Regions from separate parts of the Streptomyces rubrogriseus genome, predicted to be linked through region 3. Evidence: predicted binding sites of a transcription regulator. Region 3 holds the regulator's gene; each other region holds the start of a gene.
The links. The regulator HrcA, encoded in region 3, represses chaperone genes, less so after heat shock. The targets are predictions, from matches to a motif close to TTNGCACTCNGNNNNNCNGAGTGCNAA.
Positions count from the first base shown of each region.

Region 1: groL (chaperonin GroEL) is a predicted target of HrcA. The motif match lies at 893-919, and genes of this name have one in related genera.
Region 2: groES (co-chaperone GroES) is a predicted target of HrcA. The motif match lies at 1,041-1,067, and genes of this name have one in related genera.

Region 1 covers NZ_CP116256.1:8,009,536-8,012,771, reverse strand. Annotated here, with positions in the region: gene Sru02f_RS36130 (MoaD/ThiS family protein) at 1-132, shown strand, start outside; gene Sru02f_RS36125 (cold-shock protein) at 551-754, shown strand; gene groL (chaperonin GroEL) at 1,081-2,706, shown strand; gene Sru02f_RS36115 (NADH:flavin oxidoreductase) at 2,973-3,236, shown strand, end outside.
Region 2 covers NZ_CP116256.1:7,586,971-7,590,206, reverse strand. Annotated here, with positions in the region: gene Sru02f_RS33975 (polysaccharide deacetylase family protein) at 1-224, shown strand, start outside; gene Sru02f_RS33970 (polysaccharide deacetylase family protein) at 221-970, shown strand; gene groES (co-chaperone GroES) at 1,214-1,522, shown strand; gene groL (chaperonin GroEL) at 1,656-3,236, shown strand, end outside.
Region 3 covers NZ_CP116256.1:1,377,589-1,380,824, forward strand. Annotated here, with positions in the region: gene Sru02f_RS05985 (DUF3097 domain-containing protein) at 1-243, opposite strand, end outside; gene Sru02f_RS05990 (MBL fold metallo-hydrolase) at 278-1,021, opposite strand; gene hrcA (heat-inducible transcriptional repressor HrcA) at 1,170-2,186, shown strand; gene dnaJ (molecular chaperone DnaJ) at 2,187-3,236, shown strand, end outside.

The sequences.
Region 1 (3,236 bases), 6.6 Mb from region 3:
GACCAGGGCAAGCTGCGCCGCTTCGTCAACGTCTACGTCAACGACGACGACGTCCGCTTCGAGCAGGGCCTTCAGACGGCGACGCCGGACGGCGCGGGCGTCTCGATCATCCCGGCGGTCGCCGGCGGCTGATCCACCGCGGATACACCTCGTAGTGCGTATTGCCCTCTCCGTAAGAGAAACGGAGGGGGCAATTCCATGTGGTTGAGCGCGGTAGAGTTGGGGAACGCGCTCCCGATCAGCACAACGGGAACCGTTAATTCCTGCCGCCCGCCCGACAAGAAACAGCCAAAGTGCGAGCGTATTTCGCGGCTTTTGTTCCCTTTGCGTGACCCGACTTGACCCGAATTCAGGCGAATTCTCGCCACATTCCGGACCGGGTGCGTCCAGATTTCTCGTCCGATTGACCTGTTGCAGACGGCAGTTGGACAGATACATTCAGCCGCGGTCGACGCGTTCCGGCGCACGCCCCCAGTCGTGAGGGGGCGAGGTCTGACCCGGGTCCGCGAAGTGCGGATCTGTGCAAGGGCCAGTAATAGGGGAGTTAGGCATGGCTCAGGGCACCGTCAAGTGGTTCAACGCGGAGAAGGGGTACGGCTTCATCGCGGTCGACGGTGGTGCGGATGTTTTCGTCCACTACAGCGCGATTCAGATGGACGGCTACCGCACCCTCGAAGAAGGCCAGCGGGTCGAGTTCGAGATCTCGCAGGGTCAGAAGGGCCCGCAGGCCGACATGGTTCGCCTCAGCGCCTGAGACGCGCGGCCACCGCAGCACCCGGTCTTCATCCGAAGGGCCCGTACCTCCAGGGGTACGGGCCCTTCGGCCTGCCCGGACGCCCGTCACCCCCTTGTTCGCGGGGGGCTGAGCGAGCGGCCCGATCCCCGAGAGGCGCTTGCACTCGGCATGGTCGAGTGCTAATCATTGCGTTAGCACTCTGAAGGTGAGAGTGACAACGAAGGACCGGGTCGGTGAGGCCCGCAGGCCGGGTGGGGAAGGAACCACAAGGCCGGCGAGCCGTCCGTCGCGGGCGCGGGCGCGGTCCGAAGGAATCACCCCCAGTCCTGGAGGGACCACTTCACATGGCCAAGATCATCGCGTTCGACGAGGAGGCGCGGCGCGGCCTCGAGCGCGGCATGAACCAGCTCGCGGACGCCGTCAAGGTGACGCTCGGCCCCAAGGGCCGCAACGTCGTCCTCGAGAAGAAGTGGGGCGCCCCCACGATCACCAACGATGGTGTCTCCATCGCCAAGGAGATCGAGCTCGAGGACCCGTACGAGAAGATCGGCGCCGAGCTGGTCAAGGAAGTCGCCAAGAAGACGGACGACGTCGCCGGTGACGGAACGACCACCGCGACCGTTCTCGCCCAGGCCCTGGTCAAGGAAGGCCTGCGCAACGTCGCGGCCGGCGCCAACCCGATGGCCCTGAAGCGCGGCATCGAGAAGGCCGTCGAGGCCGTCTCCGCCGCCCTGCTGGAGCAGGCCAAGGACGTCGAGACCAAGGAGCAGATCGCCTCCACGGCCTCCATCTCCGCCGCCGACACCCAGATCGGCGAGCTCATCGCCGAGGCCATGGACAAGGTCGGCAAGGAAGGCGTCATCACCGTCGAGGAGTCCCAGACCTTCGGTCTGGAGCTGGAGCTCACCGAGGGTATGCGCTTCGACAAGGGCTACATCTCGGCGTACTTCGCCACCGACATGGAGCGTATGGAGGCGTCGCTCGACGACCCGTACATCCTGATCGCCAACTCCAAGATCGGCAACGTCAAGGACCTGCTGCCGCTCCTGGAGAAGGTCATGCAGTCGGGCAAGCCGCTGCTGATCATCGCCGAGGACGTCGAGGGCGAGGCCCTGTCGACCCTCGTCGTCAACAAGATCCGCGGCACCTTCAAGTCCGTCGCCGTCAAGGCCCCGGGCTTCGGCGACCGCCGCAAGGCCATGCTCGGCGACATCGCCATCCTCACGGGTGGTGAGGTCATCTCCGAGGAGGTCGGCCTCAAGCTGGAGAACGCCACGCTGGACCTGCTGGGCAGCGCGCGCAAGGTCGTCATCACCAAGGACGAGACCACGATCGTGGACGGCGCCGGTTCGGCCGACCAGGTCCAGGGCCGCGTCAACCAGATCCGCGCCGAGATCGAGAACAGCGACTCGGACTACGACCGCGAGAAGCTCCAGGAGCGTCTGGCGAAGCTGGCCGGCGGCGTGGCCGTCATCAAGGCCGGTGCCGCCACCGAGGTCGAGCTCAAGGAGCGCAAGCACCGCATCGAGGACGCCGTTCGCAACGCGAAGGCGGCCGTCGAGGAGGGCATCGTCGCCGGTGGTGGCGTGGCCCTGCTCCAGGCCTCCCAGGTCTTCGAGAAGCTGGAGCTGTCGGGTGACGAGGCGACCGGCGCCAACGCCGTGAAGCTCGCCCTGGAGGCCCCGCTGAAGCAGATCGCCGTCAACGGCGGTCTCGAGGGCGGCGTCGTCGTGGAGAAGGTCCGCAACCTGACCGTCGGCCACGGCCTGAACGCCGCCTCCGGTGAGTACGTCGACATGATCGCCGAGGGCATCATCGACCCGGCGAAGGTGACCCGCTCTGCCCTGCAGAACGCCGCCTCCATCGCCGCGCTGTTCCTCACCACCGAGGCCGTCATCGCCGACAAGCCCGAGAAGGCCGCTCCGGCGGGCGCCCCGGGCGGCATGCCGGGCGGTGACATGGACTTCTGATCGACCGGTTCCGGTTGATCGACCGTCCAGTACGGACCGAGGGCGGCACCCCCCGAGAGGGGGTGCCGCCCTCGGGCGTGTCCGGCCCCCGCCCACCCTCGCCCCCGCCCACCCCTCGCCCCCGCCCACCCCTCGCCCCCGTCCGCTATGGCCCGGGTCACATCGGGGCGCCGGGCGGAATGGCCCGGTGGGGCGGGCCCGTTCCCGTTGTAGTGCGATGAATGCGCGCGCACATACCGCCCGGTACCCACCTCAGGAGCCCCCACGTGACCGTCACCCCCGCCGAGGCCGCCACCCGCGCCGCCCAGCTCCTCGCCCGCCCGGCCACGCTCAACGGCCTCACCGTGCCCAACCGCATCGCGATGGCGCCGATGACCCGGATGTTCTCCCCGGGCGGCGTCCCCGGCGAGGACGTGGTGTCGTACTACTCCCGTCGTGCCGCCGCCGGAGTCGGACTGATCGTCACCGAGGGCACCTACGTCGGCCACGACTCGGCCGGGCAGAGCGACCGCGTCCCGCGCTTCCACGGC
Region 2 (3,236 bases), 6.2 Mb from region 3:
AGTCCTGCGGGATCGAGTACGCCCCGATCTGGAGCGAGGAGGTGTACGTCGACCACTGGGAGTACCGCGAGTGGGACCAGGACCTGCACCCCGGCGACATCGTCCTCACCCACTTCCGGGGCACCGACGACTGGGACGGCACGATGACCGACATGGTCCGCCGCTTCCTGGACCGGATCACCGCCGACGGATACGCGGTGGCCCGCCTGGAGGACTACCTGTGAGGCGAGGGCGGTCCCGCCCGGCCGGCGCCGCCCCGGCCGCCCTCCTGCTCCCGCTGCTCCTGCTGCTCCCGGTCACCGGCTGCGACCGGCTCGCCGCCGCCCCCGCCGAACACGCGGCGGCGGCCGGGGACCCCGCCCAGGACGCCGACCGGGGCCGTCGCCTGCCGCCCGTCGTGGACCACGTCCGCACCGACGACCCGGTCGTCTTCCTCACCTACGACGACAGCGCCGAGCGCGACCCCGCCTTCGCCGGCCTGATCCGCGAACGGCGGCTCCCGGTCACCCTGTTCCTCACCGACGCCGTCGCCGGACCGGCCTACGGCGACCTCGCCCGGCTGCGCCCGTACGGCGCGAGCCTGCAGAACCACACCCTCGACCACCGCTCCCTGCGCGGCCTGCCCTACGCCGGCCAGCGCGCCGAGATCTGCGGCCAGCAGACCAAGCTCAGGTCCCGCTTCGGCGCCCGCGCCCACCTCTTCCGCCCGCCGCACGGCACGTACGACACCACGACCCTGCGCGCCGCCGCCGACTGCGGCATCACGGCCCTGGTCCTGTGGCGCGCCACCCTCGACGCCGACGGCACCCTCACCTACACCCGCGGCGACCGCCGCCTCCACCCCGGCGACATCGTGGCCGTGGACCCGGACCACCCGACGGCCACGAACCTGACGACCCGCACGGAACGTCTGCTGGAGACGATCGAGGAGCAGCGGCTGAGGGTGGGCAACCTTGAGGACTACGCCTGACCTCTTGACGCCGACCGGCGTCATCCATTGCCCGCGTTCACCGGAAAACCCCGCCGACGCGCCGCCGGCATTGGCACTCCGCTTGACCGAGTGCTAATCGCAGTCATAGTCTCGGACCTGGCACTCCCCACTGGAGAGTGCCAACTACGCGACGGGCAGGTCCGGCACCCGCGACGACGGATCCACCTGGTCGCCACCTCAGACAGTTAACCCCGTGAGATCTCCGAAGGGGGAGGTCGGATCGTGACGACCACCAGCTCCAAGGTTGCCATCAAGCCGCTCGAGGACCGCATCGTGGTCCAGCCGCTCGACGCCGAGCAGACCACGGCTTCGGGCCTGGTCATTCCGGACACCGCCAAGGAGAAGCCCCAGGAGGGCGTCGTCCTGGCCGTCGGCCCGGGCCGCTTCGAGGACGGCAACCGCCTTCCGCTCGACGTCAGCGTCGGCGACGTCGTGCTGTACAGCAAGTACGGCGGCACCGAGGTGAAGTACAACGGCGAGGAGTACCTCGTCCTCTCGGCCCGCGACGTGCTCGCGATCGTCGAGAAGTAGAAGTAGCTCTTCACTTCACCGAAGCACCTTGCTTTCCAGCTGCGCCCCTGGCTCCCGCGACCTTAAAAAGCCGGGCGTCGGGGGCGCAGTTGCCGTATAACCCCAAGATTTCCGGAAGAGGGCTCACGCTCCCATGGCGAAGATCCTGAAGTTCGACGAGGACGCCCGTCGCGCCCTCGAGCGCGGCGTCAACAAGCTCGCCGACACCGTGAAGGTGACGATCGGCCCCAAGGGCCGCAACGTCGTCATCGACAAGAAGTTCGGCGCCCCCACCATCACCAACGACGGCGTCACCATCGCCCGCGAGGTCGAGGTCGAGGACCCGTACGAGAACCTCGGCGCCCAGCTGGTGAAGGAGGTGGCGACCAAGACCAACGACATCGCGGGTGACGGCACCACCACCGCCACCGTGCTCGCCCAGGCGCTCGTGCGCGAGGGCCTGAAGAACGTCGCCGCCGGTGCCTCCCCGGCGCTGCTGAAGAAGGGCATCGACGCGGCCGTCGCCGCCGTGTCGGAAGACCTTCTCGCCACCGCCCGCCCGATCGACGAGAAGTCCGACATCGCCGCCGTGGCCGCGCTGTCCGCCCAGGACCAGCAGGTCGGCGAGCTGATCGCCGAGGCGATGGACAAGGTCGGCAAGGACGGTGTCATCACCGTCGAGGAGTCCAACACCTTCGGTCTGGAGCTGGACTTCACCGAGGGCATGGCCTTCGACAAGGGCTACCTGTCGCCGTACTTCGTGACGGACCAGGAGCGCATGGAGGCCGTCCTCGACGACCCGTACATCCTGATCAACCAGGGCAAGATCTCCTCCATCGCGGACCTGCTGCCGCTGCTGGAGAAGGTCATCCAGGCCAACGCCTCCAAGCCGCTGCTGATCATCGCCGAGGACCTGGAGGGCGAGGCGCTCTCCACCCTCGTCGTCAACAAGATCCGCGGCACCTTCAACGCGGTGGCCGTCAAGGCCCCCGGCTTCGGCGACCGCCGCAAGGCGATGCTGCAGGACATGGCGGTCCTCACGGGCGCCACGGTCATCTCCGAGGAGGTCGGCCTCAAGCTCGACCAGGTCGGCCTCGAGGTGCTCGGCACCGCCCGCCGCATCACCGTCACCAAGGACGACACCACGATCGTCGACGGTGCCGGCAAGCGCGACGAGGTCCAGGGCCGGATCGCCCAGATCAAGGCCGAGATCGAGAACACGGACTCCGACTGGGACCGCGAGAAGCTCCAGGAGCGCCTCGCGAAGCTGGCCGGCGGCGTGTGCGTGATCAAGGTCGGCGCCGCCACCGAGGTGGAGCTGAAGGAGCGCAAGCACCGTCTGGAGGACGCCATCTCCGCGACCCGCGCCGCGGTCGAGGAGGGCATCGTCTCCGGTGGTGGCTCCGCGCTGGTCCACGCCGTCAAGGTGCTCGAGGGCAACCTCGGCAAGACCGGCGACGAGGCCACCGGTGTCGCGGTCGTCCGCCGCGCCGCGGTCGAGCCGCTGCGCTGGATCGCCGAGAACGCCGGCCTGGAGGGTTACGTCATCACCTCCAAGGTCGCCGACCTCGACAAGGGCCAGGGCTTCAACGCCGCCACCGGCGAGTACGGCGACCTGGTCAAGGCCGGCGTCATCGACCCGGTGAAGGTCACCCGCTCCGCCCTGGAGAACGCCGCCTCCATCGCCTCCCTCCTGCTGACGACCGAGACCCTGGTCGTCGAGAAGAAGGAAGAG
Region 3 (3,236 bases):
GGAGGCCGGGCGGACCAGCGTCACCACGCGGCCCTCCAGGAGGAAGCCGCGCGGTTCCAGCGGGAAGACGCGGTGCTTGCCGAAGCGGTCCTCCAGGGTCACCGTGCCCGCCTCGCAGCGGATCACCGCGCCGCAGAACCCGGTGCCGGGCTCCTCGACCACCAGGCCGGGATCGGCGGGCACCTCGGGAACCGGCTGCGGCTTCTTCCACGGAGGGGTCAGGTCGGCGGAGTACTGGCGCATTCTGCCGACGATACGAGGAACCCCCGCGCGGTGATCAACGCGACACGCCGAACCGGGCGGCCAGCGCGTCCCGTTGGGCCCGGACGAACGCCGCGTCCACCACCGCTCCGTGACCGGGGACGTACAGTGCGTCGTCGCCGCCCAGCTCCAGCAGCCGGTCCAGGGCGGCCGGCCAGCGCGACGGTACGGCGTCGGGGCCCGCCTGCGGCTCGCCGGACTCCTCGACCAGGTCGCCGCAGAACAGGACGTCCGGGGAGCCCGGCACCAGTACCGCCAGGTCGTGCCCGGTGTGCCCCGGGCCCACGTCGGCCAGCAGGACCTGCCGTCCGCCGCCCAGGTCGAGCGGCTGCTCGCCCCGGACCTCGTGCCGGACGGGAGAGAGCGCCTCGGCCGCCTCCAGGGCCGCCCGGGCGTCCAGCCCCTCCGCCACCGCGTCCGCGCGCAGTGCCCGGCGCCCCTGTCCGCCCGGCGCGAACAGCGCGCCCGTGCCCGCCGCGCCGTACGCGCCGTACACCTCCGCGCCCGTGAACGACGCCGCGCCGAAGACGTGGTCGAAATGCGGGTGGGTCAGCGCGAGATGTGTCACACGGTGGCCGGCGAGCCGCCGCGCCCCCTCGCGCAACCGGGCGCCCTCGTCCAGGCTCGACCCCGCGTCCACCATCAGCGCCGCGTCCGAGCCGAGTACCAGCCCCGCCGTGCAGTCCCAGTCCGGCAGCCGGCACCGCCCCACCCCGTCCGCCAGCCGCTCCCAGCCCAGCTCTTCCCAAGTCACCGTCACGGCGACGACGCTAACGGCTTGGTCCCGGCCTTGCCGGGGGCGTACCCCACGGCCGTACACTGGGCCGGGGAAGTCTGGCACTCGCGAGCCATGAGTGCCAGGACAGACAGGCCGGAATCGGACGGACGACAGCTGGAGGTGCGCGCCGATGCTCAGTGAACGCAGGCTGAAGGTGCTGCGCGCCATCGTCCAGGACTACGTCGGCACCGAGGAACCGGTCGGTTCCAAGGCCCTCACCGAGCGGCACAACCTCGGCGTCTCCCCGGCCACCGTGCGCAACGACATGGCGGCCCTGGAGGACGAGGGGTTCATCGCGCAGCCGCACACCAGCGCGGGGCGCATCCCGACCGACAAGGGCTACCGGCTCTTCGTCGACAAGCTGGCGGGCGTCAAGCCGATGACCGCGCCCGAGCGGCGTGCCATCCAGAACTTCCTGGAGGGCGCCGTCGACCTCGACGACGTCGTGGCCCGTACGGTGCGGCTGCTGGCGCAGCTCACCCGGCAGGTCGCCGTCGTGCAGTATCCGTCGCTGACGCGCTCGACCGTGCGGCACGTGGAGCTGCTCTCGCTCGCGCCCGCGCGCCTGATGCTCGTGCTGATCACGGACACCGGGCGGGTCGAGCAGCGGATGGTCGACTGCCCGGCGCCGTTCGGCGAGGCGTCGCTGGCCGATCTGCGGGCGCGGCTCAACAGCCGGGTCGCGGGGCGCCGTTTCGCCGACGTGCCGGCTCTGGTGGAAGATCTGGCGGAGCCCTTCGAGGCCGAGGATCGCGGTACGGTCTCCACCGTGCTCTCCACTCTCCTGGAGACGCTGGTGGAGGAGAACGAGGAGCGGCTGATGATCGGCGGCACCGCCAATCTGACCCGCTTCGGGCACGACTTCCCCTTGGTGATCCGGCCGGTGCTGGAAGCCCTTGAGGAGCAGGTCGTGCTCCTCAAGCTGCTCGGCGAGGCGAAGGATCCGGGCGTGACCGTACGGATCGGTCACGAGAACGCCCACGAGGGACTCAACTCAACGTCCGTCGTGTCGGTCGGCTACGGTTCGGGCGGCGAGGCGGTTGCCAAGCTCGGCGTGGTCGGACCGACCCGCATGGACTACCCGGGAACGATGGGAGCGGTACGCGCAGTGGCACGGTACGTCGGACAGATCCTGGCGGAGTCGTAGGTGGCCACGGACTACTACGCCGTACTCGGCGTGCGCCGCGACGCCTCCCAGGACGAGATCAAGAAGGCGTTCCGGAGGCTCGCGCGCGAGCTGCATCCGGACGTCAACCCCGATCCGAAGACCCAGGAGCGGTTCAAGGAGATCAACGCCGCCTACGAGGTGTTGTCGGACCCGCAGAAGAAGCAGGTCTACGACCTCGGGGGCGACCCCCTCTCGCAGGCCGCCGGCGGTGGCGCGGGCGGCTTCGGCGCGGGTGGCTTCGGGAACTTCTCGGACATCATGGACGCGTTCTTCGGCACGGCGTCGCAGCGCGGGCCGCGCTCGCGCACCCGCCGCGGCCAGGACGCGATGATCCGCATCGAGGTCGAGCTGGACGAGGCCGCCTTCGGTACGACCAAGGACATCCAGGTCGACACCGCGGTCGTCTGCAACACCTGCAACGGCGAGGGCGCGGCCCCGGGCACCAGTGCCCAGACCTGTGACATGTGCCGCGGCCGCGGCGAGGTCTCGCAGGTCACCCGGTCCTTCCTGGGCCAGGTCATGACCTCGCGTCCCTGCCCCCAGTGCCAGGGCTTCGGCACCGTGGTCCCGACCCCGTGCCCCGAGTGCGCGGGCGACGGCCGGGTCCGCTCCCGGCGCACCCTGACGGTGAAGATCCCGGCCGGTGTCGACAACGGCACCCGGATCCAGCTCGCGGGCGAGGGCGAGGTCGGCCCCGGCGGCGGCCCCGCCGGCGACCTGTACGTCGAGATCCACGAGCTGCCGCACTCCACCTTCCAGCGGCGCGGCGACGACCTGCACTGCACGGTCACCATCCCGATGACGGCGGCGGCCCTCGGCACCAAGGTGCCGCTGGAGACCCTCGACGGCATGGAGGAGGTCGACATCCGCCCGGGCACCCAGTCCGGCCAGTCGATCCCGAAGCACGGCCGGGGCGTCACCCACCTGCGCGGCGGCGGCCGCGGCGACCTCATCGTGCACGTCGAGGTCACCACCCCGGGCAAGCTCGACCCCGAACAGGAACGCCTCCTGCGCGAGCTGGCCAAGCTC